Regions from separate parts of the Pseudomonas sp. MH9.2 genome, predicted to be linked through region 3. Evidence: predicted binding sites of a transcription regulator. Region 3 holds the regulator's gene; each other region holds the start of a gene.
What was found. The regulator FliA, encoded in region 3, starts transcription of late flagellar genes. The targets are predictions, from matches to a motif close to CTAAAGTTTNNNNNNNNNNNGCCGNTAA.

Region 1 (10,450 bases), 2.7 Mb from region 3:
AGGTGTAGGCCTGGCAACGCGGCGCTTCACCTTCACGGCACCAGCGACACTCGCCACAACCGATGCCCGGATTGACGTAGACCCGATCCCCGGGTTTGAACACAGTAACTGCGGAGCCGACCGCCGCCACCGTACCGGCCGAGTCCAGGCCAAAAATGGCCGGCAGCTCGGGCAGCGGTAAAAAGGGATACCACTCAGGGAAATGGGTGGTGACGTTTTTCAGGTTAGGAATGATCCCACTGGCCGCGACCTTGATCAGCACATCGTGAGGGCCGGGAGTGGGGACAGGGATATGGTCGACAATAAATCGACCGCCTATTTCGTGAAGACGGGCTGCTTGCATCAACGACACACAACACTCCTCGGGTCGCAGAAACGGCGCAAGGCCGGGGCGACCGCTTTATTGTTGTTCTTTTAGTACGGAATCAGGGCCTCATCAATTACCCGAACCACGACGGGTCCGGGCAACGGGCGCACATAAAGATGGACCGTCAGGCGTTAGTGACCAGCGCCCTGCAATGCCTGTAACGAAAAGTCGGTAGGCTTGGCGACGAAGTTGGTACGCCAACTGGTGGTGTCGATCAGCGAGACAGTCGCGTGGTTACGCTGGTAATCAATGACCGCCCCTGCGGTGGTACGGATATCGCCATCGGTGACGTTGGCATAGGAGTGAAATTCCATAAACTTCCAGAACTCGCCCTTGCGGTTGTAGGCCTCACCGTAGTGAATACGCGGGTATTTCACATCGATGTAGAGCACCTTTTTGCTGTAAGGGTGGATGGACGGAGTAATGGCTTCGATGACGTAGACTTCACGCACTTCGTAGTTGTTGCCGTTCATGTTCCAGTAAGGTGGCTCGTTCTGCAGAATCGGATACCGTTCGGCAAACGTTTTACCTTCCTTGTTCCAGATATCGGTTCCGGTCTTGCTCGCGGTCACCGCCAGAATGCTGCGCTTACCCAGTAGCTTGTATTCCGGATACCAGCATGGACGGGCGTTGAAGATTTCCAGATCATCCTGCAGCTGGTCAGATGAGCCCACCGGGTCCATCCAGGCTCCCCCAGACAGCTGGCGCACGCGGCGAACAGCCGGGATATAGGCCCACACGCTGTTCACTTTCGCCGAGTCATACATAACGGTGTAAGTACCCAGCCCCTTCATATCGGACGGAGACTTGAAGTACAGCAGCTGACGACCGCGCTCACTGCCATCACCTTCAACAGTGCTGCCACCCGTCAGGCGACCCTTCATGGCGTAACGGGTGAACTCAGCCACCGGCTCGGCGTGTACGCCTTTCTTGCCATCGATCAGTACTTGGGTGTAACCCGGTACTTGCGAGACATCGCCTACCAGTTGACCCAAGTGCCAGTTCCAGACGATCTTCTCGGCCGCCTCAGGGTCCTTCACGTCTATGTTCGGGAACGGTGCGCCCGCCCCCCAACCGTCGATACGGCATTCCTGCCGGTTGATAGAGGTCTTGCCTGCGTTGGCATTGGACGCTTTGACCCAGCGGGGGTCCAGCGGTACTTCCCTGGAAGCGGCCAATGGCAGTTTCCAGCCATCGTTGCGGATGCGCCATTCCATCTTCTCGGTCAACAGACTGGCGATGGTGTGACCTTCAAAGGTGTTGCCCTTGATCTGGTCGAGGTTGGCAGCCGAGATAACCGTGCCCACCGGTACCTCGGCAGCCATGGTCAGGCTTGCCAGGCTGCCGATGGCAGTGATCAGGCCCGCCAGAAACGGGGTGCGTAGAGCATGACAAAACATAGCCATCATGTAGTCTCCGATTGGACTTAAAAGAGGTAGGTCAGGCTGGTGTACAGCTGATCGCGGTTATGGAAGTAGCCAAACAGGGTGGTGGTGTCACACGTCGCCAGATTGCCCGGCTGACAGTTCTTGGAATCGTGAGACCCGTTATCCCAGAAAGCATCGTATTCAACTTTCCAGCGAACTTTGCTGGACAGCTCAAAGGTCACTGACGGCACCGCAAAACCACCACCGTTGCTCAGGTCGGCACCGAGAACCAGCTGTGGTCGAACACGCCCGTTTGCGTAGCTCAGGTCAAAGATCGTGGTCCCCATGGCCGAATGTTCCTTGACCTTGCCACCCCAGCCCACGCTGTACAGCAGTTGGTCATTTTTATCGAAGTTCTGCACCCACTTGTCGAACAGCTGCACGGAGAAAAACATGGGTTTTTCGGTGCCCAGCCAGGTTTGGGTGGCGGCGATGTTCTTGTCCATGCGCAGCATCAGCGCAACGACATCCTTCTTGGTATAGCCATCGAAGCCTGGCGCGATGTACTGGCTGAGCATGGTCGGGGTCTTGGCTTCAAACTGATACGGCGCATCCTTGATATAGGCCACCTCGGTACTGAACACCGCATCAGCCAAATCGGAGTAGCGGCTGGCGGTAAAGCCGAAGATATCAACAAGCGGGTAGATGATTTCACCGGCCAGACCACGTGTCTGGTCAGTGCCCGTCGAGGTCGCGCCGGAGGGGACCCCTGGCATACCGAACAACGCCAGGTTGTTCGAAGGGTTTAGAATCGGCGCGTTGTAGTAAGTTTTCAGGTACGACAACGAGTAGTTTGTATCACCGTAGAGGCCGCTCCAACGAATACCACCGGTTACGTCATTTACACTGCCTTCACTGCTTTTGTAGTTGTATGGGTCGATGTTGCGAAAATCCACGCCCGCATATGGCTGACTCGACCAGCGACCACCGTAGATGTCGATTTCGGTACCGATGTCATTCTTGCGGTCCCAACCCGGACGCACAAACAGTTCAACGCCGCCGTTGTACTCCGGCACGTCGATGTTGAACTTGGCCATGATGTTGGTTTTGCGCAACTCTTCGTTGGCAGGCTCCAAAAACGAGCGCCAGGTATCGTCGAAGCCGTGCACGAGGTCGTTGGCAGCAAAGAAATCAGTCTCGCCCCAGGCAATCTGCTGTTTACCGAAGCGCAGCCTGGTGCGTTCGCCCAGTGGCAAATCCACGTACAGCTCACGGATTTCAGTTTTGTCGTAGAGGTCGGTGATATCACCGCGACCGTCAGCCTCGTGATAGTTATTGGCGCCCATTTTCTCCAGGTGCGTGAGGAAGCTGGTCTCTACCTCCCGTACCCCGCGCAACTTGGCGACGAAAGATAAGTCGTCACTGGGTTTCCACTGCAAGTTCAGGCGCGCGGTACTGCGCATCATCGACAGCTTGCCGCGGTCGTTATAACCAGGGGTGTCTTCCCAGTTCTTCATGTTCCACGACATTTCCTGGCGCAGGTAACCGTCGTAAGTGAAGGTATCGTCAGCGAGCGCTGGCGTGGCAACCACGCCCAGTGCGATAGCCGTCGCGATGCTGTTGAACGAGGTAAGCGGTTGCATGCCCCGGATCAGTTTGCTCATGGATGTACTCCCCAATAAGTGATGGCAGCGATTGAATGAGTGCTCTTGTTATTGTTTTTCGCCTCAACCCAGCTCAATCCTTGCGTTCGACTGACTGGCGACTGGCGTCTGTTTGTGCTCACCAAATATGAAGTGAGGCCGGAACACGTAGATCAGCGAAGGCATGACGAACAGCGCGGAGAATGCTGAAGCGCTTAGCCAGATCGCCATCAACAGACCCATCTCGGCCTGAAAGCGCAGCGACGAAGCCCACCACAACAGGGTGGCCAGGATCAGCACGCTGGCGGTCACGATCACGCCCATACCGGACGAGTGCAGAGAAATACGCACGGCCTCCTCGGCGCTTTTGCCGATGGCGATTTCTTCCTTGATGCGATCGGCGATGTAGAAGGCGTAATCCACGCCAAGCCCAATCCCCAAGGCCGCGACCGGTACGGTATTGATGCTCATACCGATCCCCTTCCAGGTCATAAAGGCGAAGGTCAGCATGTTGGAAATGATCACCGGCACCATGAACACCATGCCGGCCATCGAGGAGCGGTACACCACAGTGCAGATCAGGGCCAGCACCATCAGGGCCAGCGCAATGGCTTCGATCTGGCTGGCGAGGATGATCTCGTTGACCGCTGCCATGACCCCGATCAGGCCACCGGCCAGGTGCCACTGGCCCTGGGCAAGCGGGTTTTGCGCGATGAACTCCTTGATCCGTGCCATGGCGGTGCGGATGGTCTCGCCCTGGCGATCCCGGAACATCAGGGTTACGGCGCCGTTGGCATACTGCTCGTCGGCAAAGCGCGAGATATCTCCCGGCTCGGATACCGAGTCGAGCATGGCCACCAGGCTGCCGTTGATCGCGCTGGTATCGCCCAGCTCCAGATAACGCGGGTTACCTTCGCGCAGGCTGACGTTAACTTGTGGCAGCACATCGGCCAGCGAAATCGAGCCGCCGATCTCAGGCTGTGCCTCGATAAAACGCTGAAAGCTGTTCATCGCGTGCAGGGCTTCGTTGCTCTTCATCAGCCCTTGGTTACCGTCTTCACCCAGCACCACAAACATACGGTCTACGCCTTCGAAGCGCTTGTTGATTGCCGCCGAATCGACGTTGTATTCCGATTGCGGCCAGAGAATCGGTGAACCAGGATTGGCATCACCGATTTTCAGGTTCAGCGAATAAACGCCAGCACACACCACCACCACAAAGGTGCTGGCCAGCACCACGTAACGAGCGCGCGACAAGCTCACGCGGGTCGCCAGGTCAAGCACCTTATTCAGCATTGGAATACAGTTGAGCGGATGCACCATCCCGTGCGGCCTGCGGATAAACGAGAGCATCACCGGGGTCAGAATCACGGCGCTGACGGTCAGCGTCAGCACCCACACCACCGCAAGAACAGTGAGTTTCTGCAGCATCGGAATCGGGCTCAGGGCGACCACCGCCATACACGCCGCATCAGCAATGACCCCCAGCATGCCTGGCCTGAACAAGTCGGACAGGGCTACGCGGGCCGCGATTTTGGCCGTGTCCGCGTGAGCGGGCAAAAGCTGCAACTCATCATCGAAACGGTTGACGATCTGCACTGAGTGCGACACAGCACGCGAAGTGATCAACATCGCCACCACGATCACCAGTGGCTCGAAACTGATGTTCAGCAGGTGGCAGATGCCCAATGCCCAAGAGGCACTGACGGCACCGGCGAGCAGCGGCAACAGCATCCCGCGCCACGTACGCAGAAGGACAAACAGCATGACCAGAGTGACCAGCAGAGCGATGCCGACCAGCAGGAAAGTTTCCGAAAGGTAGTGGCCCACCCAGCCATAAAGCATTGGGTCGCCCACTACGCGGATATGCACCTTGCCATCATCGACGCTGGCAATCAGGGTGCGAATCTCCTGGAACACTTTGCTGTAGTTGACCTGATCGTCGATGAAGTCGACCGTGATCAGCGTCGCCTGCATATCCTTGGACACATAGGGCCCGTAGACCAACGGGTTGCGCAGCACGGCCTGCTTGAGCGCGGCCATGGCGTCGGCGTTGGCCGGCAGCTCCGGCCACATCAGTGGCAGGCTCTCGATACCGGCAGTGGACGCCCGCACTTCTTTGAGTTTCTTCGAGGCCAGGGAGGTGATCTGGTAAGGGTTGACCGCCGAGACTTCACGCAGCCCCAACGTCACTTCACGGACTTTTTCCAATACCTGAGTCTGGAAAATATCGCCCTCATCGACCTCAAACATGATGGTGACTATGTTTGAGCCGCCGAATGTGTCTTTGAACTTCTCGTGTGTCTGCACGTATTCGTGCCGTGACGGCAGCATGTCTTCAAATACAGTGCGAACCTCAATGTGCAGGGCGAACCAACCCAGCACCAACGTCATACACAACAGGCCACTGGCAACCCAGGCACCGCGCCGGATGCAGAACTCGGCTATACGTTCGATCATGGAATGCTCTCGCTTGAATTAGGCAACTAGGGGTTCAGGGCTTCAGCAGGGACCAGACCTTGCCGTGCCAGCGACCGATGTCGGCACCCGCCAGCCAAATGCCGTCGGCCACGGGCATCGCCCGAACATGCCAGGACAGGTTCTGTGCATCGAGGGTCCCGGATTGCCAACCCTTGGCATCGCCACTGGCCCAACGCCCCAAAGCACCGGTGACAAACCAGGCGCCCTGCTCTTGCAGCCAGGCCACATCAAACAGGTGATCGTGCAGACCGACGTCTATCACTTCCCAGTGCTGCCCACCGTCCCGAGTTTCCATTACGGCACCCTCCAGGCCGACGGCCATGCCGTGCTGAGCATCGCGAAACGTCAACGCCATCAGCGAGCTGGACAGTGGCGACTCAACCTCTCGCCATTCCCCGGTCTCGAGGTTACCGAGCAGCACGCGCCCGAACTCGCCCACCAACACCAGTTGACCGCTGCCGAGAATTGCTACGTCGTTCCAGGCCACATCTTCCTCGTCACGCAGACGCTGCCAGCTGCGGCCAAAGTCGCGACTGATCAGCACCGCCCCCATCTCGCCGGTGGCGATGGCCAGTCCCCCGGCACCGATGCGAACACGGTTGAGCTTGTTGGCGGTTGCCGAGCGCGGCACATCGGCCGCCTGATTCCAGTGCAGCCCACCGTCAAGACTGAACAGGACTACCCCGTCATTACCTACCGCCACGGCGTGCTCGGCATCCCAGACGGCTATGTCCTGCAGGGTGTTGCGGGTTGGAGTGCTCAAGCGGCGGATCTGGCCATCCCGGCTGATCGACAGGATCTTGCCGTAGGAACCACTGGCCAGTAAGGCGCCCCCCGGCAGCTCTGCCAGTCCATAGAACTGATCGCGACGCTCAAGTGCGGACGCAGCGACGGTACCGCCCACCGGCTGTGGACGGATAAAGAGCCCAGCCCCCAACAGCGCTGCGATGATGGTCCACGGAAGAAGCATCATGATGAGCTTCAGCAGACGCGCACCGATGCCTGGCGCAGAAACCTGCGTGAGGATGTGTTCACTGGTAGAAAGGTTCGACATGGGACTGATCCATACGTAAATCGCTATCCGGAAGCTGATAACGAAGCTAGCGGTTACATTAGGTGTCCATGCCCCCACGGACTATCCGTCTACTGCTTGGCTTATCCGCCCAGTGCAAGTTAATGATCCGGGTCAATTTTCATCGCTGCACGGGGGCGTACGAGCGCCATTCAGAGCCGCTCGTATTTATTTATTTTTTGTTTTAAATCAATAGCTTGAATATGATTACGAGAGAGACCACCACGGCGTGGTACACGGCACCACCGGGCGGACTCAGAGTTTGAAACGACTGACCAAGGCGTTGAGCCGTGTGGCGCTTTTATCCAGATCCCCACTGCGCTGATTGACCAGGCGGGCGCTCTGCGAAGCACTTTCGGCCGAGTCGGCGATACTCACCAGGCTGCGCGACAGGAGCTCACTGGTGGTCGCCTGCTCTTCGGTGGCCGTAGCGATCTGCTGACTCATATGACGCATCTGGCCGATCACCTGCGACAGCGTCTGCAAGGCCTCGCTGGCCTCTCGCGCACTGACAACGTTGGCCTGCGAGGCGCTACGGCTCTGAACGATGATGTCGACCACCGTACGTGTGCGCGCCTGAATCAAATTGACGCTGCGGTTCACTTGCTCGGTTGAGATGTGAGTACGCTGCGCCAGTGCCCGTACTTCGCCCGCCACCACGGCAAAACCGCGGCCTTGCTCGCCAGCTCGCGCAGACTCGATGGCCGCGTTGAGCGCCAGCAAGTTGGTCTGATCGGCAATATTGCTGATCACCGCAACGATGGTGCCAATCGACTGGCTGGCTTCATCCAGTTGCGTGGCCAAGCCAGAAACGTGCTCGAGGGTTTGCGCATCCAGGTTGATCGCCTCCACCAGACTGGACACCGTGGCCTGCCCGCGTGCGACGGCCTGATCGCCCTCGCCGCTGGCCTGAGCCGCCTGCCCGGCGTTGCCGGCTACCTCCTCGATAGTCGCCGCCATCTGCTGCATAGCGGTCGCCAGCTGCCCCACTTCATCGCGCTGTGCATCCACCGTCAGCCCAGACGCGCAGCTCTCTTCCTGCAACTCGGAGGAGGTTTTCTGCAGCGCGAGACTGGTGCCCTTGATCTCCAACACCAGATCAGCCATTGCACTGAGAAAGTGATTGAACTCGCGTGCAAGCGTCGCCAGTTCATCATCGCCCCTGGCCGGCAGGCGCAAGCACAGGTCAGCCTCACCGGATGCCAACTGCTGGATGGCCTGCACCACGGCTTCCAGCGGCCGCGACAAGGCACGCCCCAGCAAAAACACGGTAGCGCCCAACGCCAATGCGGCAAATCCGCCGAGCAGAATAAGCTGCAAGGCCAGCGTCTTGACCCCTCCGAGCAGCGCCGAACTGGGAAAAGCGAGCCCCAGCGACCAAGGCGTGCCGGTATCCCCGATAGTCACCGGCGTCACCAGCATAAAAACCTCTTCGGCCATCGCCGGCGAGATAAAACGCAGTGTCATTGCGACGCCACCACGTACCGCGTCGATGACGACTTTAAGATGATCACCCAGGAAGTCTCCCTCGCTTTCAGCTTGCGTGCGACCCACCCTGCTCGGGTCCGGGTGGGCAACCAGGGTCGTATCATGGGCAATCAACACCGCCAGTCCGACCTCCAATGGACGCAGTTCGGCAACCCGCTTCTGCAACTGTGCCGCATCCAGGCCAATGCCAAAGCTGCCCACTACCCGGCCATTGTCACGCACCGGAACCAGCACGGCGATCACCACCCTGTCACCACCGGCGCTGCCCAGGCGCAGCAGCGGGATCACACTTTCCCGCTCGCCAGCGTTCTGCCCGAGGGCGCTGAGCAGGGCCTGGCGCTGATCATCCAAACCAGGGTTGAGCGTTTGGCCGGCGCGCAGCCAGAGCACCGCCTGATCTTGCGACGAGCCACTCGGCACCCACCAGACCGCAGTGGCCTGAGGCGTGCTGCGGAGCAAGGATTCGATCATTTGGTCAGCGATGCGCCGATCCTGCAACTGGCCGTCGATCAACTCATAGCCCAACAGTTCGGCGGTGTTACGCGCCGAGTACAGCGAAGCATTGAAATAGCCGCTGATATCCGTCGCCTGGCGCTGGGCAATCGCCTCCACAGCCACTTCGGCAAGCTTTTCGGTGGAACCTTTGCTCGACTGATAGACCAGCAACACGGTGGCCACGTAAATCAACAGCGTGATGGGCAGGACCGTTAGTAAAAGCTTTTTCGTCATCGACAAGTTGGACAGCATCGGGACACCTCTTCTCGGCCGGGGCTGAACCACTGCGAGTGCCTGTAAAGTTTCTTCGCAAAAAAAAGCCGTGACAGGCACGGCATAAAGGAGCTACGGATCAAGCACGCTGCTTGAGAAGATCCAGAGCGACATCAACGATCATGTCTTCCTGACCGCCGACCATGCGTCGACGTCCCAACTCAACAAGGATGTCGAGGGTTTTCAGGCCGTACTTCGCGGCCACCACTTCGGCATGACGCAGAAAGCTGGAGTACACACCGGCATAGCCCAACGCCAGGGTTTCGCGATCGACCCGCACCGGGCGGTCCTGCAGCGGACGCACCAAATCATCGGCGGCGTCCATCAGGCGGTACAGGTCGGTGCCGTGATTCCAGCCCAGACGCTCGGCAGCGGCGATGAAAACTTCCAGCGGTGCATTGCCAGCACCAGCCCCCATGCCCGCCAGACTTGCGTCAACGCGGTCGCAACCCTCCTCCACCGCAGTGATGGAGTTGGCCACACCGAGGCTGAGGTTGTGGTGGGCGTGCATGCCGGTTTGAGTCTCGGGATTTAATGTGGCCTTGAAGGCACGCATGCGGACACGAATATCCTGCATGTTCATCGCGCCACCGGAGTCAGCCATATAGATGCATTGCGCGCCGTACGACTCCATCAGCTTGCCTTGAGCGGCCAGCTGCTCAGGCTCGATCATGTGGCTCATCATCAGAAAGCCCACAGTGTCCATGCCCAGTTCCCGGGCAAATTCGATATGTTGCCTGGAGACATCCGCCTCGGTGCAGTGCGTGGCTACACGTACCGAGCGCGCGCCGGCCTTGTAGGCTTCCTTAAGGTCGTGCACGGTGCCGATGCCGGGAATCAACAGCACGGTGATTCTGGCATTTTCGATCACGTCCGCCGCCGCTTCGATCCATTCCAGGTCGCTGTGGGCGCCGAAGCCGTAGTTGAAGCTCGAACCCTGCAGCCCGTCGCCGTGAGTGACTTCAATGGCATCGACATTGGCTTGATCCAGTGCGCGAGCAATGTCCTGCACGTTCTGGATTGAGTACTGATGACGAATGGCGTGGCTGCCATCGCGCAGGGTCACATCGGAGATATAGAGTTTCTTGTCAGTCATGCTCATGTCCTCAGGCCTCACCGCTCAGCATTCTTTCAGCCATGCGCTCGGCTGTAGCCATGCCGGCGGAGGTCATGATGTCGAGGTTGCCCGCATACGCCGGCAGGTAGTGGGCAGCCCCTTCGACTTCCAGGAAGATGGACGTCTTCAGACCCGAGAACCGGCCCA
Region 2 (10,450 bases), 2.6 Mb from region 3:
CACGCCAACCTGATCGACCGTTATCTGGTTGCCGCCGAACATGCGGGGATTCGTCCTCTGCTGCTGTTGAACAAGGCGGACCTGATCAACGACCAAAACGCTCCAGCGCTCAATGCGTTGCTGGCAGTTTATCGGCAGTTGGGCTATCCATTACTGGAAGTGTCCGCCCATCAAGGCGACGGCATGCAGCAACTGCAGACCCAGCTGGACGGGCATATCAGCGTGTTTGTCGGTCAGTCCGGTGTCGGTAAATCGTCGCTGGTCAACAGCTTGCTCCCGGAAGTCGAAGCCCGTGTCGGCCCGCTTTCCGAACTGTCGGGTCAGGGCACTCACACCACGACCACCGCGCGCCTGTTCCACTTTCCACGCGGCGGCGACTTGATCGACTCCCCGGGAATTCGCGAGTTCGGCCTGGGCCATGTCAGCCGCGCCGATGTCGAAGCTGGCTTCATCGAATTCAATGATTTGATCGGAACCTGCCGTTTCCGCGACTGCAAACATGATCGCGAACCGGGCTGTGCCCTGCTCAAGGCCCTTGAAGAAGGCCGCGTTCAGCAACAACGGATGAACAGCTACCGCTCGATCATCGCCAGCCTGCCTGAAAACAGTTACTAAGCTTTCCTGCACGCAGTAAAAAGCCGCGATCATCGCGGCTTTTTTGCACCTGTTGACCCACCCTACTTCTTGGTCTCATCCATCTTCAACACGCCATCTTCAAAGATGTTGAGCTTGTCTCGCAGTTCATGGGGCTGCAGGGGTGCTTGCGAGGCCGGATCTACTGAAGTACCAGGGGTGACAGCCGGAGCAGCGGCACCGGGTGCTGGCGTCCCGGACTCAGGCGTTTGCGGTGCTGACTGGGTACCCTCGATACGCTGCTGGGCTTTCTTGGTCAGCACAATGATGTCGATACGACGGTTCACCGGGTTCTGCGGGTTTTCATGATCGTATAAGGATGACGACGCGTACCCGACGACGCGCGCCACTTGCGATTCAGGATAACCACCCGCGACCAACGCCCGACGCGCAGCGTTGGCTCGGTTCGACGACAACTCCCAGTTGCCGAACTCTTTGGTCCCGGCATAAGGCGTAGCGTCCGTATGACCGCTGATGCTGATTTTGTTCGGCACAGTTCGGATGGTGTCTGCCATGGCCAGCAGGATATCTTCGAAATACGGCTTCAAACGAGCGCTGCCAATGTCGAACATCGGCCGATTTGCAGCGTCCATGATCTGTATGCGCAAACCGTCCTGGGTGATTTCGAACAATATCTGGTCCTTGAACTTCTTCAGTTCCGGATTTTCCTCGACCTTGTTCTGCAGCTCTTGCAGCAGCATATCCAGACGCTCCTGCTCGACTTGCTCTGCAACGGCGTCGACCTTTTCGCTCTCGATCTTGATTTTGTCTTGCTGCGGCACGGTCTCGACTTCGGGATTCAAGGTTTTGTCGGGCGCAAGCGTTGGCGACCCCCCCAGGTCAATGATGAACGGCGTGCCGCTTTCACTGAAACCGATCGGATCCTTGAAGTACCCGGAAATGGCAAGTTTCTGTTCCGGAGTGGCCGAGGACATCAGCCACAACACCAGAAAGAACGCCATCATCGCCGTCGCAAAGTCGGCAAAAGCGATTTTCCAGGCGCCGCCGTGGTGCCCGGCGGCATAGCGCTTGATGCGCTTGACGATTATCGGCTGATTATTTTCCATGACTCAGCGACCGCGAACCGCTTGCTCCAGCTCACTGAAGCTGGGGCGATGCGCTGGATACAGAACCTTGCGACCGAACTCCACAGCCAGTGATGGCGGCATGCCCGAGGCCGAGGCAACCAGCGACGCCTTGATGGCTTCAAAAACGTTCAACTCTTCCTTGGCGTCATGGGCCAGAGACGTGGCCAACGGGCCGAAGAAACCGTACGCAGCGAGAATACCGAAGAAGGTACCCACCAGTGCGGCACCCACGTGCATGCCGATCGCAGCCTGGTCACCCTCACCCAGCGAAGCCATGGTCACCACGATGCCAAGCACCGCCGCGACGATACCGAAACCGGGCATCGCATCGGCAATCCCGGTGACCGCGTGGGAAGGATGGTCCAGCTCTTCCTTCATGCTTTGTAATTCCATGTCGAACAAGCCTTCAAGCTCGTGCGGCGCCATGTTCCCTGACGACATGATCCGCAGGTAATCGCAGATATAAGCGATCATGCGCTCGTCTTTGAGCACGCCGGGGTACTTGGCGAAAATCGGGCTGGCCGCGGCATCTTCGATATCCCCTTCAATCGCCATCATGCCTTCGCGGCGGCTCTTGTTGAGAATCTCGTAGATCAGGCTGAGAACTTCCAGATAAAACGCGTGATTGAAGCGCGTGCTGAACATCTTCAGCGACTTCTTGATCACGAGGAGGGTCGTGTAACCGGGGTTGGCCTGGAGGAACGCACCCAATGCCGCGCCACCGATAATCATGACCTCGAAAGGCTGGATCAACGCGGCAATCTTGCCGTGAGAAAGGACGTATCCGCCGAGCACACTAGCGAAAACGACAATGATGCCGATAATTTTAGCCATAGATAAAGAGTTCTTACTGAGTCGGGTTCGAGGTCATGAGCGGAAGTTCTTGAAACTCTTCTTCTACTTATCGGCATAAGTGCGCCAGACTATAGTCAGTTAAGGCGAAAAGCCAGTTCGGCCCGCATAGCGAGGAGTCTGGCGTCGATCGGTCCTTGAACCCGGCATACGACATTATCCTGACCTCTTAGCCGTACAGGCCCCTGCATGCCCCCAGAAACCTCAGCACAGCTTCCCGTTCCACGCAGCCTCGACGCTTGGCTCAAGCAACTGGAGAGCATCCGCTTGCCTGTGCCCATCGCCAGCCACGAACGCGTGCTCGGTGCGCTGGCTGATAGCCGCCGCTCGTTGCGCGAGATTGCCGAGCTGATGCAGGAAAGTCCGTCGCTGGTGCTCAGCGTATTGCGCGAAGCCAATCATCACAGTACTGGCTTGTCGGAACCGGCGGAAAGTCTTGAAGTTGCCATCAACCGCCTGGGCTTGAAACGTACCGAAGAATTGCTCCAGCGCCTGCCCGCGCGGGCCCCGCAGGACATACCACCAGCCCTGCGCCAGTTACAGCTGATCAGCCAGCACGCGACGCAGCAGGCCAACGGGCTGTTCGCCGGTCGCCTGGCTCGACTCTGGCAAGACATTCACTGGGGCAGTTTGCTGTTCTTGTCGCCGCTGTGGCCAATGGCGGTCGCCCATCCCACACTGCTTGAGGAATGGGAGCTGAGGGTGATTCACAAGGGCGAGTCGGCGCTGATCGTTGAAACCCAATTGTTCGGCGTCAGCCTGCTCAAACTGTGCCTGACAGTGGCTGAAGCCTGGCGCCTGCCCATGTGGGTCACGCAGGGTTATCGGCTGCTGATCAGTGAACGCCGATTGCTGGTCAAAGCGATACGTATTTCCCGCGACCATCTCCACCCGTTACGCCAGCGGCAACTGCTGGACGAGGACCCTGCCCTGCAACGCTGGCTCAACCATCCGGCCAATACCATCCTGCTGGCCAACGGCATCGCGCTGTCGGCGCAACAGGCCTGGGATACCCCGCACAGCCTGCGCTGGCAGTTGCTCACCAGCCTGTACCTGCAACAACCCCTGAGTGAAGTGCAACAGCAACTGCACCAACAGGCGGTGCAAAGCGCTCGCCAACATTGGGCGCGCGGGCTTTGGCACCCTGCAGAAGCGTTGATCTGGCCGTGGGAAACACGGCGGATGCACCGTGGCCTGCTGCCTGCGCCGCCACCGTCGGCCGAGGCACTGCTGGCCTGGCGCAAATGCTGCACCGAGCTGTTGGTCGAGCCCAGCGGCTTCAACAACGCAATGCACCTGACTACTTCCGCCCGCGATGCGTTAGTGGCCTGCGGCATGCAGCGCGTCATGCTATTGATGACGGACCGCAACATGACCACCCTGCGCGTTCATCAAATTGCAGGGCTGGACAAAAGCGCGGCCAACCTCACGCTGCAAATCAGTGAAAGCACCGTCTTGCAACGCTTGCTCGCGCAACCGACCCAATTGCGCTTGAATCCAGCCAACAACGCGCAGTTTTCGGCGCTGTTGCCCGGACAGCTGAAAGGGCTGTTTACCGGCGAGCATCTGTTGCTACGCTCACTCAGCAGCAACGGTAAGGTGGTCATGCTGGTGTTTGCCGATCAAGGCGGCGGACCACTCTCGGAAATCAGCGTGCAGGCCTTTGGTAAAACCGCGCAATGTATCGAGCGCGCCTTAAGCAGCTTTAGCGCCCGCAAAGCCTGACGCGTAAGCTACAATTTGCCTCTTTTTTCTGATCTGGAGAACTAAATGCCGGACTTCTCTAGCTTGCCGCTGGTCATCGAGCCCAGCGACCTGCTGGCCCGCCTTGACGCGCCAGAACTGATTCTTGTCGATCTGACCAGTAGCGCGAGCTACAGCGCCGGACACATTCCCGGCGCACGCTTCGTCGATCCGAAACGCACACAAATGGGCCACCCACCCGCGCCGGGCCTTTTGCCGTCGCAGGCCCAGCTTGAAGTCCTGTTCGGTGAGCTGGGGCATAATCCTAAAGCGGTTTACGTGGTCTATGACGACGAAGGCGGCGGTTGGGCCGGACGCTTTATCTGGTTGCTAGACGTGATTGGTCACTCACGCTATCACTACCTCGACGGCGGCCTGCATGCCTGGCGAGCTGAAGCGCGGCCACTCTCGAGTGAGGTTCCACCGAACGTTGGAGGTCCCGTGCCATTGACCCTGCACAGCGAACCGACCGCGACCCGCGAATACCTGCAATGTCGTCTGGGCGCTGCCGATCTGGCAATTTGGGACGCACGCGGACCGACCGAATACTCAGGCGAAAAAGTCCTCGCAGCCAAGGGTGGGCATATCCCCGGCGCGGTCAATTTCGAATGGACCGCTGGCATGGACCCGGCACGCGACTTACGCATCCGCAAGGACATGCCGCAGATTCTTGAAAGCCTGGGCATCACGAAGGACAAGGAAGTGATCACCCATTGCCAGACCCACCATCGCTCCGGCTTCACCTATCTGGTGGCCAAGGCACTGGGTTATCCGCGCGTCAAAGGTTACGCCGGCTCGTGGGGCGAATGGGGTAACCACCCAGATACGCCTGTCGAAAAATGAGGCGATCCATCAGCCCGGGTCACCGCTGACCAGGGCCCGTATTGCAACCTCTTTTAACTGCAACTTTTTATAGATGCTTCGCTTTAGGAATTTTGATGAAACAGCGTTTGTTTATCCTCAGCCAGTACCTGATGCCACACCATTTGTTGTCTCGTCTGGCGGGCTGCGTTGCCGAGTGCAAGGTGCGCTGGTTCAAAAATGCCTTCACCGCCTGGTTCGCCCGGCGCTATCAGGTGGACATGACGCAAGCCTTGGTCGAAGACCTGACCGCTTATGAGCATTTCAACGCTTTCTTCACCCGCGCCCTGAAGCCTGGCGCACGACCGCTGGATGAAACGCCTGGCGCGATCCTCAGCCCTGCCGACGGCGCAGTCAGCCAATTGGGCCCAATCGATCATGGTCGAATTTTCCAGGCCAAGGGTCACAGCTTCAGCGTGCTGGAACTGCTGGGCGGTGATGCAAACCTGTCCGCACCGTTCATGGGTGGTGAATTCGCGACGATCTACTTGTCGCCAAAAGACTACCACCGGGTCCACATGCCGCTGGCCGGGACTTTGCGTGAAATGGTCTACGTGCCAGGACGCATTTTCTCGGTCAACCAGACCACAGCCGAAAACGTCCCTGAGCTGTTCGCCCGTAACGAACGCGTAGTTTGCCTGTTCGATACTGAGCGTGGCCCAATGGCCGTGGTGTTAGTGGGCGCGATGATCGTCGCCTCGATTGAAACAGTCTGGGCCGGTTTGGTTACACCGCCCAAACGCGAGCTGAAAACCGTACGCTATGACGAAGCTGCTCGCGCGCCGATTCATCTGGAGAAAGGCGCTGAGCTTGGACGCTTCAAACTGGGCTCCACCGCCATCGTGCTGTTCGGGCCAAATCAAGTAAAGTGGGCAGAACAGCTTGCCGCAGGCACTCCGGTGCAGATGGGGCAAGCCATAGGCCTGGCTGCCCAGGCGTGACGTCAAGTCACACCGCTCAACACCCTCAATCCGATAGACTGACGGGCGAGTATCGCCGCCCGTCGGCGGTACTCGATCATCAAAGGCTGCGACTGCACGCCTATGCTGCTAAAGTCGAATCTGGCAATGTTCAGATGAGCAGCCGCTCGAGCCATTGTGCTGTTGGAGTTTGTCGAGCAAATGAGTAATTCAAGTCTGGAGCTGTTGCTGCGTGTACCCACGCCAACGCAGTCGAGCCTGTCGTTCTGCGATGCCACTCCGCGCGACCTGAAACGCTGGATCTCAAGCCTGCCCAAAGCCAATCTCGGTGAAACCGCCCGCCTGCTCTACCAAGGTATGGGCGAGCTCAACCAGTTACTGACGCCCAGCGACAACCGCCTGCAATTGCTCGAACTCCTGCGCCCCGAGGTTTATTACGTCTGCAAGAACCTTGAGCGGCACTTCCTCAGTCAGGCGATTGTGCTCGACGAACGCCCGCGCAAAGTTGCGAACCTCTGCCAGGCCCTGCAAAACCACTTGGCCATTGGCTACAAACAGATCACCGCGCGCGTCTCGCCGAACCTGACTAAAGATAGAGCTTCGCTGCTGACCACCGCCATGCAGCGCGCTATGCACTGCCTCAATGGCTCTTTGATTCGCGCCAGTCAACTGTATTGCCCCGTACCAGAGGGCCTGTGGCTTGAGCTGCATCAGATTTATCTGATTGCGCGTCAGCATCAGTTAAATAACATCGCCGTGCCCGACAGCCTGGCGAGCCATACCCAGACGCTGAGCATCGAGCAAACGTATGGGGTGGCTTTGCTCTTGGGTTGTTCGCGCTGTAACCAGATGCGTCAGCTCAATATCGGCCGCTTGGCCGAAGTCCTCGGGTCCTGGAGTGCATTGATCAAGCTGCAATCGCCAGCGGAAGACTCCAGCCTGTTCGCTGTAGCACAGACCGTCGATGCGCCACCGCGTTACAAGTCACTGTTCCTTGATGAGCAACTGCCCGGTCTGCTGGGCATCAATCCACTGCCACTGGCGGCAGCCATCAAGGACTACCTGGACTTGCCCGAGGAGAAACGCGGGCAATCGCCGCTGCTAGTACCCCACGGCTTCACTCTGGATCTGTTGCAACACCTGGCGGCGGCCTGGGGCGACGTCTCCGAACGGACGTTTCAGCGCACGGCCGGCCAAGGCACCCTGACCTTGTGCCTTGGGATGAACGCCCTGCACTATTACCTGGGCGGACAGAAGTCGTTCAGCGAGATGCTCAAACTGCCCGCCGTCAGTCAGACTGCACAGTTCACGACGCAGTTCGCCAAAATCGCCTCCACCGATGCGTGGGCCACCACCTTCGACAGTGAGCGTGACGGCACATCGGACAGCATGCTGCCGTACGAGGAGATTCAGTATCAGCAGGCCGAAGTGGACGGTGGCGACCCGGTGTCCAACGCCCAGCAGACGTTCCCGACCCACGCCCTGAACGTTATCAACCACAGTCCGGGCGGCTACTGCCTGGCGTGGCCCAAAGACGTTCCGCCTCAGTTACAGGCAGGGGAAATGGTCGGCATTCAAGACGGTGCCGGTCAGGGCTGGAGTATCGCGGTCGTGCGCTGGATTCGTCAGGTTCGCGGTGGCGGCACGCAAATGGGTATTGAACTGGTTGCACCCTATGCTCAGCCATGCGGCCTGCAACTGGTACGCGTCAGCGAGCCAAGCAGCCAATACCTGCGGGCACTGCTGCTGCCTGAAGTGCGCGCAATCGACCAGCCAGCGACGTTATTGGCGCCGCGCCTGCCCTTTCAGGAAGGCAACAAGGTAAGGATCAACACCAACGGCGAAGAGCGTCGGGCCGGCCTGGGCAAGCGTCGTACCGGCACCGGCAGCTTCAATCAGTTCGAATACCAGACGATTGAGGCGCCACGCAAGAAAGGCATCGCCGGCGGCGCCGAAGATGCGACGTCCGGACAAGAGTTCGACTCGTTGTGGACGTCTTTGTAACAGGCGGCGCACCTGGTAGCACTTGGTAGGCAAGCCTGCTCCCCCAGTCAGACTGAGGGAGCAAAAACCTTATAAGCCCCGCCCATCCCGATCACGAAAACCGAGCAGGTATAGAATCCCGTCCAGCCCCAGCGTCGAGATCGCCTGTTTGGCCGACTGTTTGACCAGCGGTTTGGCTCGGAAAGCGACGCCAAGACCGGCAATCGCTAACATCGGCAAATCATTGGCCCCGTCACCGACGGCAATCGTCTGCTCAAGGCTCAGGCCTTCTTTGTGCGCCAACTCACGCAGCAGGTCGGCTTTGCGTCGAGCATCGACGATCGGCTCGATGGCCACGCCGGTAACCTTGCCATCGACCACTTCCAATTCATTGGCGAACACGTAGTCGATGCCCAACTTGGCTTGCAGCTGTTTGGCGAAATAAGTGAAACCACCCGACAGAATCGCAGTCTTGTAGCCCAATCTCTTGAGCTCGGCGAACAGGGTTTCAGCGCCCTCGGTCAGACGCAACGAAGCCCCTATTTCATCCAGCACACTGACGTCCAGGCCTTTAAGCAGCGCCAGTCGCTCTTTGAAACTGGCGCGAAAATCCAGTTCGCCACGCATGGCCCGCTCAGTAATTTCCGACACCCGCTCGCCGACACCGGCCGCCTTGGCCAGCTCGTCGATAACTTCAGCCTCGATCAGCGTCGAGTCCATGTCAAATACCGCCAGACGGCGGTTGCGCCGAAACAGCGAGTCCTGCTGGAACGCGATATCAACATTGAGTTCTTGCGCCACGCTGAGGAACTCGGCCTGCATCGCACCTGGATCGGCCGGCTCGCCGCGCACGGAAAACTCGATGCAACCCTTGCCTTTATCGGCTGGCGTATCGAGCGGCATGCGTCCCGACAGGCGATCAATCTGATCGATGTTCAGGCCATACTTGGCGGTAATGGAACTGACACGCTGCAATTGCTCGGCCGTGACCTTACGGGTGAGCAACGTCACGATATGCCGCGCCTTGCCCTGCCCGTTGACCCAGTGCGCGTAGTCCTCTTCGGAAACTGCCGTGAAGCGCACCTGCTGATCAAGCTTGTAAGCCGTGAACAGGATGTCTTTAAGCACCGAGGAGCCTTGTTCGGTTCCCGGAATCTCAACCAGGATGCCGAACGACAACGTGTCGTGGATCACCGCCTGACCAATATCGAGAATATTCACCCCACCCTGGGCAAGCACCCCGGTAATGGCCGCAGTGAGACCCGGACGGTCTTCACCAGTGATGTTTATCAGGACGATTTCGCGCAAGGCGCACCCCCGCAGTGGAAAAAAACCGCATTCTAACCACTTTCAGTGACCATCGGGCACAGCGAGCGCTTTGCCGCTCAAGGGTCGGTCGCTATACTGCCCGGCAACTTCACCAAAAGAACCGTGCTCAGTGAACCGGCCCACGCCAGTTAAAACCGATAATTTTTTCCTGCTGATCTTTCGGGCATTGCGCCATAGGCGTGTACCGCTTGCTTTGCGCATAGCCAGCCATAACGTGATTCTGGTCGCCTTGGCGTTGGTGATCTATGCCTGCGTGATGGGCCTGCAGTTCAAGCAGGCCATGCACGAACAGGCTGATGCCCTCGGCCAGGCCCTGACCACGCAAACCGCGACGTCCGCCACGGAACTGTTGGTGTCCAACGACATCCTCAGTCTCAACGTACTGTTGGGCAATCTGGTGAAGAACCCGCTAGTGGCCCACGCAGCCATCTACAGCGTGGATAACCGCATCCTTGCAGAAGCCGGTCAGCGCCCTAAAAACGGCCTGCTGGGTGAAGCCGAAGGCTTGTACGAGATCAAAATCACCTTCCAGGACGTGATCGCCGGGCATCTGCGCATCAGCCTGGACATGGCGCAATTCCAGCAGCCGATGACCATCAGCTTGCAAAGCATGGGCATCCTCAGCGGCATTCTGCTGGCATTGGCACTGGCGCTGAGCTTGCGTCTGGGTCGTTATATCTCGACGCCCCTGCTGCAATTGCGCGTGTGGCTGCGCGATATCGACGAGCACACACCCGCCACCGAGCGTCAGGATGAAATCGGCGACCTGGCCCGTCAACTGCACGCCTCGTTCGCGCCCGAACCGCCTGAACCTCAGCCCGTTCCGGAACCCGAATACGACGAACACGCTGGCAACGATCCGCACCTTGAAACCGAAGAGGACGACGAACCCGGGTTTACCGCGAACGACCTGCACGAACCTGGTTTCGATGAAGCACCTAAACCTCGCCTGCCAGCGCAAGCGCCGAGGCGCATCGTCGCGGAAGAAGATGAAGAGGACGAAGAAGACCCCTTCGCCGATCTGCGTGATCATTCCACCCC
Region 3 (10,450 bases):
ACAACGTTGCCGCGCAGGTTGATGATCCCCAGCACATAGCTTGGCGCGCCTGGCACAGGGGCGATTTCGGTGTAGCGCAGCACTTCCTGAACCTGCATCACGTTGATGCCGTAAGACTCGTTGTCCAGACGGAAGGTAACCCACTGCAGGATAGGATCTTCGGAACCCTGTGCTGACGACCTATTCATACCCTAACCCCTCAAGTGTGTGCTGTGCAGACGGTGCTTTGCACCGCCCTATGATTATTTGATGGTGTGCATTTGCTTGACCGCGCCACTGGCTATCAGCTCGGCCAATTCGGAAACATCCAACAGCGCGCACATATGCTCGATCACTGTGCCCGCCAGCCAGGGACGCTGGCCTCGGTGGGTGCGCCATTTGATTTCGTTCGGGTCCAGGCGTAACGAGCGGCTGACCTGATGCACCGCCAGCCCCCACTCATAGCCTTGAACCGAGATAACGTATTGCAGGCCCTGACGTAAATCGTCGCGGTAACGGTCCGGCATGACCCAGCGTGCGGTATCGAGCACCTTCAGGTTCCCGCTCTGGCTGGGCAGAATGCCAAGAAACCAGTTCGGCTGACCGAACAGCGGCGTCAACTCCTGCCCTTCCAGCGAATAAATCGAGCCCAGACACACCAACGGCACGGCCAGGGTCAGCCCGGCGACATCGAATAACAGGCATTCGAACGGCTCGGCAGCCCATGCCGGCCTACCGTCAGCAGACGATGGCGGCGGCGTGCGATGACCGGCCGCAAGATGCACCTCGACCACAGGCTCAACCAAGGTCACAACCGGAGTCTCAACCGCCTCTAAAACAGGTTCCGGCAGTGCAACATCAGCGATAACGGCAACCGGCGCAGGCGTGGCAACCGCAACCACTGGCGAATTGAGCGCCGCGCGAACCACTGCATCGCGTGCCTGCTCTTCAAGTACCGCCGCCTGGAATTCGTCAAGACTGGAGCTGAGCGTCAGCTCTTCAGTCGCTTCCTGCAGCAAGGCATCCAGATAAGACTGCAGCGCCAATTGTGGCCGTGTTGCTATATCGACAGGGCGGCTCATAAGGGTGCCCATAAACAAGTACCGTAGAAATAACATTCACTGTTTATTGTTATCGGCTGCGCTGGCGCCCGACTTGAATGTGTCCGAGAGTCACGCACCAACACCTCAAGCGACCTGAGCAACAAGTTGCTGGGAAAGCAGGTCTTTGAGCAGCGCCCGATAGGCCACCACGCCACGACTTTTGTTGTCGAACTGCGAGGGCGTCAGCCCGGCCCGGCTGGCATCGCGCAAACGGGTGTCCACTGGCACGTACGCCTTCCAGATGTTTTCCGGGTAGTTGTCGCGCAGCACCCTCAAGGTACTCATGGACGCCTGCGTGCGGCGGTCGAACAAGGTTGGAACAATGGTGTAAGGCAGCGCCTGTTTGCGCGAACGATTGATCATCGCCAGCGTGCTGACCATGCGTTCAAGGCCCTTGACCGCCAGAAATTCGGTTTGCACTGGAATGACTAACTGCTGACTGGCCGCCAAAGCATTGACCATCAACACGCCGAGTAACGGTGGACTGTCGATGATGGCGTAATCAAAATCCTGCCAAAGCTGCGCCAGACTTTTTGCAATCACCAGCCCCAGGCCACTTTGCCCCGGCGACTGACGCTCCAGCACCGCCAGCGCTGTACTCGATGGCAGCAGGGAAATGCGCTCATCGCTGGTCGGCAACAGCAACTGACCGGGCAGACCATCGGGCACGACACCCTTGTGCAGAAACAGGTCATAAGCGCTGTGCTCCAGCGTGTCGGGGTTGTGCCCGAAGTAACTGGTCATGGAACCATGAGGGTCGAGATCGACAACGACCACGCGCTTGCCCGCCTCTGCCAGCAAGCCAGCTAAAGCGATGGAAGAGGTGGTCTTACCGACGCCACCTTTTTGATTGGCTACTGCCCAGACTCTCATTGTGCTTTTCCTCCCGACATGACGCTTGCCATACCGAGAATTGACTATAAGGCGGGTGACGGGGAATTGACGGCGTTCCCACTTACCGGCTGCGTACGGTGGGTCGGTGCAGTTTGTGTGCCAGCACGCTTCAACGCGGCATCCGGTTTTGCATTGGCAGTGCCGGAGCCAGTAAGACTGCGGCGTACCTCGAGATTGCGCGAAATCACCAGCACCACGCGCCGGTTATGGGCGCGCCCCTCGGCCGTGGTATTTGAAGCCACCGGCTGAAACTCGCCGTAACCCACCGATGCCATGCGAGCCGGGTTAACCCCATCCATCGCCAGCATGCGCACGATGCTTGCCGCCCGCGCCGACGACAACTCCCAGTTGGTCGGGTACTGCGCCGTGCGGATCGGCTGGTCATCGGTGAAACCTTCAACGTGCACCGGGTTGTCGAAGGGATGCAAAATCTTCGCGACCTTCTCTATGATATTGAATGCCATGTCACTGGGCATGGCATCGCCGCTACCGAACAACAGACTGGAGTTGAGCTCGATCTCAATCCACAGTTCATTGCCGCGAACCGTCAACTGATTGGACTTGATCAAATCGCCAAAGCCACTGCGCACATCGTTCGAAATCGCCTGCAGCGGGTCAATCGAGCTTGGCGACAAACCCGCATCGACCTCCTCGCTGTCCCGAATCAATGGTTCCGCCGGTCTGACCGTCAGGGGGCGCTCGTTACCGATAGGAATCGGTTTGAGACTGCGCTCGGCATCGCTGAATACACCATTCAAGGCCTCCGACAGAACTTTGTACTTACCCTCGTTGAGCGATGAAATCGAATACATCACCACAAAAAAAGCAAACAACAAGGTGATGAAGTCCGCGTAAGACACCAGCCAACGTTCGTGATTTTCATGCTCTTCGGGACGGCGACGGCGGGCCATGACTATTGCATCACTCCATGAAACCTTGCAGTTTCAATTCGATTGAGCGCGGGTTCTCGCCCTCGGCGATAGACAAAATGCCTTCGAGCAACATTTCGCGATAACGCGACTGACGCAGGGCAATCGCTTTGAGCTTGCTCGCGATCGGCAGCAAAATCAGGTTGGCTGAAGCCACCCCGTAGATAGTCGCGACGAATGCCACGGCAATCCCGCTGCCCAACTGACTTGGCTCGGCGAGGTTGCCCATCACATGAATCAAGCCCATAACCGCGCCGATGATGCCGATGGTCGGCGCGTAGCCACCCATGCTCTCGAAAACCTTGGCCGCCTGAGTATCGCGTGCTTCCTGGGTCATGAAGTCCACTTCCAGAATGCTCCGAATCGCTTCGGGTTCAGCACCGTCGACCAACAACTGCAAGCCTTTGCGCGAATAGGTATCGGGTTCCCCGTCGGCGATGGCTTCAAGCCCGAGCAGCCCTTCCTTGCGTGCAATCAGGCTCCAGTTGACGACACGGTCAATCCCACCCGACAGATCGATGCGTGGCGGGAACAGAATCCAGCCAACAATCTGCAGGGCTCGCATAAAAGAACTCATGGGAGACTGCAGCAGCGAAGCCGCCAGAGTTCCACCCAGTACGATCAAGGCTGCCGGACCATTGAGCAAGGCGCTCAGGTGTCCGCCCTCCAGGAAATTGCCGCCAATAATGGCGACAAACGCCAGGATGATCCCAATCAGGCTCAGCACATCCATCAGAGACAGGCCTCGACCAAATGCTTGCCAATCTCGTCCAGGCTGTACACCGCATCCGCCAGGTCGGCTTTGACGATCGCCATAGGCATGCCGTAAATCACACAGCTTGCCTCATCCTGCGCCCAGATATGGCTACCACCCTGCTTGAGCAGGCGAGCACCCTCGCGACCATCGGCCCCCATACCGGTGAGTACCACCGCCAACACCTTGTCACCGTAGGATTTGGCCGCAGAACCGAAGGTAATATCCACACAGGGTTTGTAATTCAAGCGCTCGTCACCGGGCAGGATCTTCACCGCGCCGCGACCATCGATCATCATTTGCTTGCCGCCAGGGGCCAGCAATGCCAGACCCGGACGCAAAATATCACCGTCTTCGGCTTCTTTGACACTGATCTGACACAGCTTGTCCAGACGCTCGGCGAACGCCTTGGTAAACGCTGCCGGCATGTGCTGAATCAGGACGATAGGTGCAGGGAAGCTGGCGGGCAGTTGCGTTAACACGCGCTGCAATGCCACCGGGCCACCCGTTGATGTACCGATTGCCACCAGCTTGTAGGCTTTGCGCTTTGGAGCAGGCGACGCATGCGCTGGCACGTGCGCCGAGGAAGCGTTTGTCGGCGAGCGTACGGGTACAGCGCGGGGAGTCGTCGACCCGACACTCAAAGCGCTACTGGAAGTTGCGCCCGATGACACAGCCACCTGCGGCGCCGGAGTCGGAGTGCTGTAGCCAGTGAAACGACGGTTGCTGCGCGAAATAGTGTGAATTTTTTCGCACAGCAGCTGTTTGACCTTTTCGGGGTTGCGCGAGATGTCTTCGAAGTTTTTGGGCAAGAAATCGACCGCACCCGCATCCAGCGCATCCAGCGTAACCCGGGCGCCTTCATGGGTCAGCGAGGAGAACATCAAGACCGGTGTCGGAATGCGCTGCATGATGTGACGCACTGCTGTGATGCCATCCATCATTGGCATCTCGTAATCCATGGTAATCACATCGGGTTTCAGCGCCAGCGCTTGCTCGATGGCTTCTTTGCCGTTAGTCGCCGTGCCGACTATCTGGATATTCGGGTCCGCAGAAAGAATTTCCGAGACGCGGCGGCGGAAGAAACCTGAATCATCCACCACCAGGACCTTGACTGCCATAAACACTCCGTTAGGTGCTGCGGGCACCAAAAGCGGCCCGCAGCCCCAGAATCAAATACGCCGTGCAGCGTAACGCTTGAGCATGCTTGGTACATCGAGAATCAAGGCAATTCGACCGTCACCGGTAATGGTGGCGCCTGACATACCCGGTGTTCCCTGCAGCATTTTGCCCAGCGGCTTGATGACGACTTCCTCCTGACCCACCAACTGATCGACGACAAAACCGATACGCTGGGTGCCGACCGACAGGATCACCACATGACCTTCGTGCTGCTCCTCGTGAGCGGCCTTGGCCACCAGCCAACGCTTGAGATAGAACAGAGGCAAAGCCTTGTCGCGCACGATGACCACTTCCTGGCCGTCGACAACGTTGGTCCGCGACAGGTCGAGGTGGAAAATCTCGTTTACGTTGACCAGCGGGAAGGCAAAAGCCTGATTGCCAAGCATCACCATCAGGGTCGGCATGATCGCCAGGGTCAACGGCACCTTGATGACGATCTTCGAACCCTGGCCCTTGGTCGAGTAAATATTGATCGAGCCATTGAGTTGGGCAATTTTGGTTTTCACCACGTCCATGCCCACGCCGCGCCCAGATACGTCGGAAATCTCGGTTTTGGTCGAGAAGCCCGGCGCGAAGATCAGGTTGTAGCAATCGGTTTCGCTCAAGCGATCCGCAGCGTCCTTGTCCATCACCCCGCGTTTCACGGCGATGGCACGTAACACGTTGGCGTCCATGCCCTTGCCGTCATCGGAAATCGACAACAGGATATGGTCACCCTCCTGCTCAGCCGCCAGAATTACCCGACCGCATCGGGCTTTCCCGGATGCTTCGCGTTCTTCCGGGGTTTCGATGCCGTGGTCGACAGCGTTGCGCACCAAGTGGACCAGCGGGTCGGCCAAGGCCTCGACCAGGTTCTTGTCCAGGTCGGTTTCTTCGCCGACCAGCTCCAGATTGATCTCTTTCTTCAGCTGGCGTGCAAGGTCGCGAACCAGTCGTGGGAAGCGGCCAAAGACTTTCTTGATCGGCTGCATGCGGGTTTTCATCACCGCGGTCTGCAGATCAGCCGTGACCACGTCAAGGTTCGACACCGCCTTGGACATGGCTTCGTCGCCACTGTTGAGACCCAGACGAACCAGGCGGTTCCGCACCAACACCAACTCGCCGACCATGTTCATGATTTCGTCGAGGCGTGCGGTGTCGACCCGCACCGTGGTTTCAGCTTCAGACGCCGCGTGCTTCTCCGGTACGGGCGCTTTGGCCGGAGCCTGGGCTGCAGCAACAGCCTTGGCCGGCGCAGGCGCCTTCACCACTGCGGCTTTAGCTACGACAGGTGCAGGGGCAACAGCTGCCACAACGGCTTCAGGCTCAAACTTGCCTTTGCCATGCAGCTCATCAAGCAACGCTTCGAATTCGTGATCGGAGATTTGATCGCCGCCCGCAGCACTGACAGGCGCCTTGGCGACGGCCACTGGAGCCAGTACCCCAGACTCCAGAGCATCGGCTACGAACGAGCCTTTTCCGTGCAACTGATCGAGCAGTGCTTCGAACTCGTCGTCGGTGATCTCATTGCTCGCTGACGCGGTCGCCACAGGCGCAGCCTGAACAGGCACGGCATCGGCGGCGAACTGGCCTTTCCCGTGCAACTGATCGAGCAGCGATTCAAATTCAGCATCACTGATCTCGTCGCTGGCATTGGGGTCAATAGCAGGCATCGCAACTACTGCTGCGGGGGCCGCAGCTGAAGCGGCCGCTTGCGCCTTGACGGCGTTGAGCGAATCGAGCAACTGCTCGAATTCGTTATCGGTGATGTCGCCTGCGGCCTCAGCAGGTGGCTCTTCGACGCTGGCGGGCGCTGCCGCAGCGATCTCATCGGCAGACGCTGGCGCTGCCAAACGTGCTAATGCAGCCAGCAATTCGGGCGTGGCCGGGGTCACGGTAGTGCGCTCACGCACTTCAGTGAACATACCGTTGACCGCATCCAATGCTTCAAGGACCACGTCCATCAACTCCGAGTCGACGCGACGCTCACCCTTGCGCAGGATGTCGAAGACGTTCTCGGCGATGTGGCAGCACTCCACCAGCTCATGGAGCTGGAGGAAGCCGGCGCCCCCTTTTACAGTGTGAAAACCGCGAAAAATTGCATTAAGCAAGTCCGCATCATCAGGTCGGCTTTCCAGCTCGACCAGCTGCTCGGACAATAGCTCGAGAATCTCGCCGGCCTCTACCAGAAAATCCTGAAGGATTTCTTCATCGGCGCCGAAGCTCATTGGGGTGCTCCCTAAAATTAACCATCAACCGACCTAGAAGCCCAGGCTGGATAGCAGATCGTCAACATCATCCTGTCCGGACACAACGTCATCACGCTTATCGGCATGAATCTGCGGACCTTCACCCTGAGACAGATGTTTTTCTTGTTCTTTTTCTACGCGTATCGATTGATGGTCATGTTCGATCCCGGCAAAACGATCGACCTGACTGGCCATCAGTACCAGTTTGAGCAGGTTGCTTTCGACTTCCGTGACCAACTGGGTCACGCGCTTGATGACCTGACCGGTAAGGTCCTGATAATCCTGAGCCAGCAAAATATCGTTGAGGTGGCCCGACACTTCCCGGGTTTCCTTTTCGCTGCGCGTCAAAAAACCATCGACACGCCGAGCCAGCTCACGAAATTCTTCGGCGCCGATTTCGCGACGCATGAAGCGTCCCCAATCGACACTCAAAGCAGCAGCCTCAGTGCCAAGCCCACCCACCAGCGGTGTACTGAGCTCCACCAGATCCATCGTGCGGTTGGCCGCTGCCTCGGTCAGCCTGACCACATAGGACAGCCGCTCGGTAGCATCATTGATCTGCGAGACTTCCTCGGCTTGCGGCGTGTTCGGGTCAATCTGAAAATTGACGATGGCACTGTGCAGTTCGCGAGTAAGTTTGCCGACTTCCTGATACAGGCCGCTGTCGCGGGCCTTATTAAGCTCATTGATCAGTTGCGCAGCGTCGCCGAACCGGCCCTTTTCAAGGCTATCGACCAACTCGTGTGCGTGTTTTTTCAGGGTCGACTCAAAGTCGCCCGATGACGAATCTGTGTGCTCCATAGAGCCCTCGCGGCAAACATCAGCTATTGACGCGCTCGAAGATCTTTTCGATCTTTTCTTTCAGCACTTGAGCCGTGAAGGGCTTGACCACGTAACCGTTCACACCGGCCTGAGCAGCTTCGATGATCTGATCACGCTTGGCTTCAGCCGTTACCATCAACACCGGTAGATGCTTGAGGCGTTCATCTGCACGCACATGGCGTAACAGATCGATGCCGGACATGCCAGGCATGTTCCAGTCAGTCACCAAAAAATCGAAGCTCCCGCTTTGCAGCATCGGCAGCGCGGTAACCCCGTCATCCGCCTCAGCCGTATTGGTAAACCCCAAGTCACGCAACAGGTTTTTTATGATCCGCCGCATCGTTGAGAAGTCATCAACGATGAGGATTTTCATGTTCTTGTTCAATTCGACCTCCAAGCAGTCTTTAACGCATTCAGCACCTGAATACGCTGTTCAATCAAAAACCGGCGCAGCACACAACGGCTGCACGAAAACGACGACGAGCTTGGTAAATCAACAGGTCGGGAAACGGGCACAGCAGGTCTTACAGGACCCTGACTGACCGGCTCCTGCCTAGTCCTATTTTCTTCGCACGCAACGCTTTGCACAGCCAGCCTGCAGATAGCGCGAAACCACCAAGGGCCACGCACTGCCTGTCAACGCGCTCGCCATTCCCCCAAACGCCCTCGCAAACGAGCTGCGCACTGGCTGTGTAACTGGCTGACCCGCGACTCGCTGACCCCCAATACCTCACCAATTTCCTTAAGGTTCAGCTCCTCGTCGTAGTACAGCGCCAATACCAGTCGCTCGCGCTCTGGCAAATTGGCTATCGCATCTGCTAACGCAGCCTGGAAGCGTTCATCTTCCAGATCGCGCGACGGCTCAAGGTGAGCGCTTGCGCCATCCTCGTGCAGCCCTTCATGTTCGCCGTCCTGCAACAGATCGTCGAAACTGAATAGCCGACTGCCCAAGGTGTCATTCAAAATCCCGTAATAATCATCGAGACTCAATTGGAGTTCGGCCGCAACCTCGTGATCTTTAGCGTCACGACCGGTTTTAGCTTCAATTGCCCGAATTGCGTCACTGACCATGCGTGTATTGCGATGCACAGAACGCGGGGCCCAATCACCCTTGCGCACCTCATCGAGCATGGCGCCACGAATACGAATCCCGGCATAGGTCTCGAAACTCGCACCCTTGGTGGCGTCGTATTTAGTCGAGACTTCCAACAAACCAATCATGCCAGCCTGGATCAGGTCTTCGACCTGCACACTGGCTGGCAACCGCGCCAGCAGGTGATAAGCAATGCGTTTAACCAGCGGCGCATAACGCTCGATCAGCTCGTACTGGGAGTCTTTTGACACCTTGCTGTACATGCGATAGCCGCTGGCTGTCATAGCACCGGTCCTGCACTCGCTGGATGTACGAGCCGCTCAACGAAAAATTCCAGATGCCCGCGCGGGTTGGCCGGCAACGGCCAAGTGTCAACTTTCTGTGCGATAGCTTTGAACGCTAGGGAGCACTTGGAACGCGGGAACGCTTCATATACGGCGCGCTGCTTCTGCACGGCTTTACGTACGCATTCGTCATAAGGCACGGCGCCGACGTATTGTAGGGCGACATCCAGGAAGCGGTCAGTGACCTTGGTCAACTTGGCGAACAGATTGCGGCCTTCCTGAGGGCTTTGTGCCATGTTGGCAAGCACCCGGAAGCGGTTCATCCCGTAATCGCGGTTGAGCAGTTTGATCAGCGCGTAAGCATCGGTGATCGAGGTCGGCTCATCACACACCACCAGCAATACTTCCTGGGCCGCGCGCACGAAGCTGACGACCGATTCACCGATGCCCGCAGCCGTGTCGATCACCAGTACATCGAGGTTATCGCCGATGTCGCTGAAGGCCTGGATCAGACCGGCATGTTGTGCTGCCGTCAGGTGAACCATGCTTTGGGTGCCGGACGCAGCCGGCACGATACGAATCCCGCCCGGCCCCTGAAGCAGCACATCGCGAAGCTCGCAGCGTCCTTCGATAACGTCGGCGAGGGTGCGTTTGGGGGTCAAGCCGAGTAACACATCGACATTAGCCAGACCCAGGTCGGCATCCAGCAGCATGACGCGCCGACCGAGCTCAGCCAGAGCCAGTGATAAGTTCACTGACACGTTGGTCTTGCCGACGCCACCTTTGCCACCGGTCACCGCGATAACCTGTACGGGATGCATGCTGCCCATGTTATTTCTTTACCTTGTGTTGCTTAGACCGAGGCCACATTACTGACTGCAAGTTCGTTGAGAGAACAAAGCAAGGCAGACCATGATGTAGGTACATTCCAGTGTCTTGCTTTACCCAACCCTTTTGTTCGGGCTGTGATAAAGATCCGCGAACATATCCGCCATAGCTTCCTCGCTCGGCTCTTCCTGCATTTGCACACTGACCGCTCGACTCACCAATTGGTGCCGGCGCGGCAAGTGCAAATCATCCGGTATCCGTGGCCCATCCGTCAGATAGGCCACCGGTAATTCATGACTGATTGCCAGGCTTAACACTTCACCCAAGCTGGCGGTTTCATCCAGTTTGGTGAGA

Region 1: RHM55_RS26015 (methyl-accepting chemotaxis protein) is a predicted target of FliA. The motif match lies at 7,898-7,925, and genes of this name have one in related genera.
Region 2: motA (flagellar motor stator protein MotA) is a predicted target of FliA. The motif match lies at 2,623-2,650, and genes of this name have one in related genera.

Annotation. Positions count from the first base shown of each region.
Region 1 covers NZ_CP133784.1:4,044,153-4,054,602, reverse strand. The annotation lists gene RHM55_RS18675 (alcohol dehydrogenase catalytic domain-containing protein) at 1-343, opposite strand, end outside; gene RHM55_RS18670 (DUF1329 domain-containing protein) at 499-1,776, opposite strand; gene RHM55_RS18665 (DUF1302 family protein) at 1,794-3,398, opposite strand; gene RHM55_RS18660 (efflux RND transporter permease subunit) at 3,462-5,837, opposite strand; gene RHM55_RS18655 (YCF48-related protein) at 5,872-6,912, opposite strand; gene RHM55_RS26015 (methyl-accepting chemotaxis protein) at 7,186-7,890, opposite strand; partial or broken gene RHM55_RS26010 (methyl-accepting chemotaxis protein) at 8,101-8,352, opposite strand; gene dmpG (4-hydroxy-2-oxovalerate aldolase) at 9,266-10,282, opposite strand; gene RHM55_RS18640 (acetaldehyde dehydrogenase (acetylating)) at 10,293-10,450, opposite strand, start outside.
Region 2 covers NZ_CP133784.1:3,764,084-3,774,533, reverse strand. The annotation lists gene rsgA (small ribosomal subunit biogenesis GTPase RsgA) at 1-615, shown strand, start outside; gene motB (flagellar motor protein MotB) at 678-1,700, opposite strand; gene motA (flagellar motor stator protein MotA) at 1,704-2,555, opposite strand; gene RHM55_RS17515 (HDOD domain-containing protein) at 2,763-4,298, shown strand; gene rhdA (thiosulfate sulfurtransferase) at 4,344-5,159, shown strand; gene asd (archaetidylserine decarboxylase) at 5,249-6,118, shown strand; gene RHM55_RS17500 (molecular chaperone) at 6,299-8,101, shown strand; gene serB (phosphoserine phosphatase SerB) at 8,171-9,388, opposite strand; gene RHM55_RS17490 (histidine kinase) at 9,519-10,450, shown strand, end outside.
Region 3 covers NZ_CP133784.1:1,177,774-1,188,223, forward strand. The annotation lists gene RHM55_RS05390 (chemotaxis protein CheW) at 1-188, opposite strand, end outside; gene RHM55_RS05395 (CheW domain-containing protein) at 243-1,061, opposite strand; gene RHM55_RS05400 (ParA family protein) at 1,167-1,955, opposite strand; gene motD (flagellar motor protein MotD) at 2,000-2,887, opposite strand; gene RHM55_RS05410 (flagellar motor protein) at 2,898-3,638, opposite strand; gene RHM55_RS05415 (chemotaxis response regulator protein-glutamate methylesterase) at 3,638-4,780, opposite strand; gene RHM55_RS05420 (chemotaxis protein CheA) at 4,832-7,048, opposite strand; gene RHM55_RS05425 (protein phosphatase CheZ) at 7,082-7,870, opposite strand; gene RHM55_RS05430 (chemotaxis response regulator CheY) at 7,890-8,264, opposite strand; gene fliA (RNA polymerase sigma factor FliA) at 8,528-9,268, opposite strand; gene fleN (flagellar synthesis regulator FleN) at 9,265-10,098, opposite strand; gene flhF (flagellar biosynthesis protein FlhF) at 10,210-10,450, opposite strand, start outside.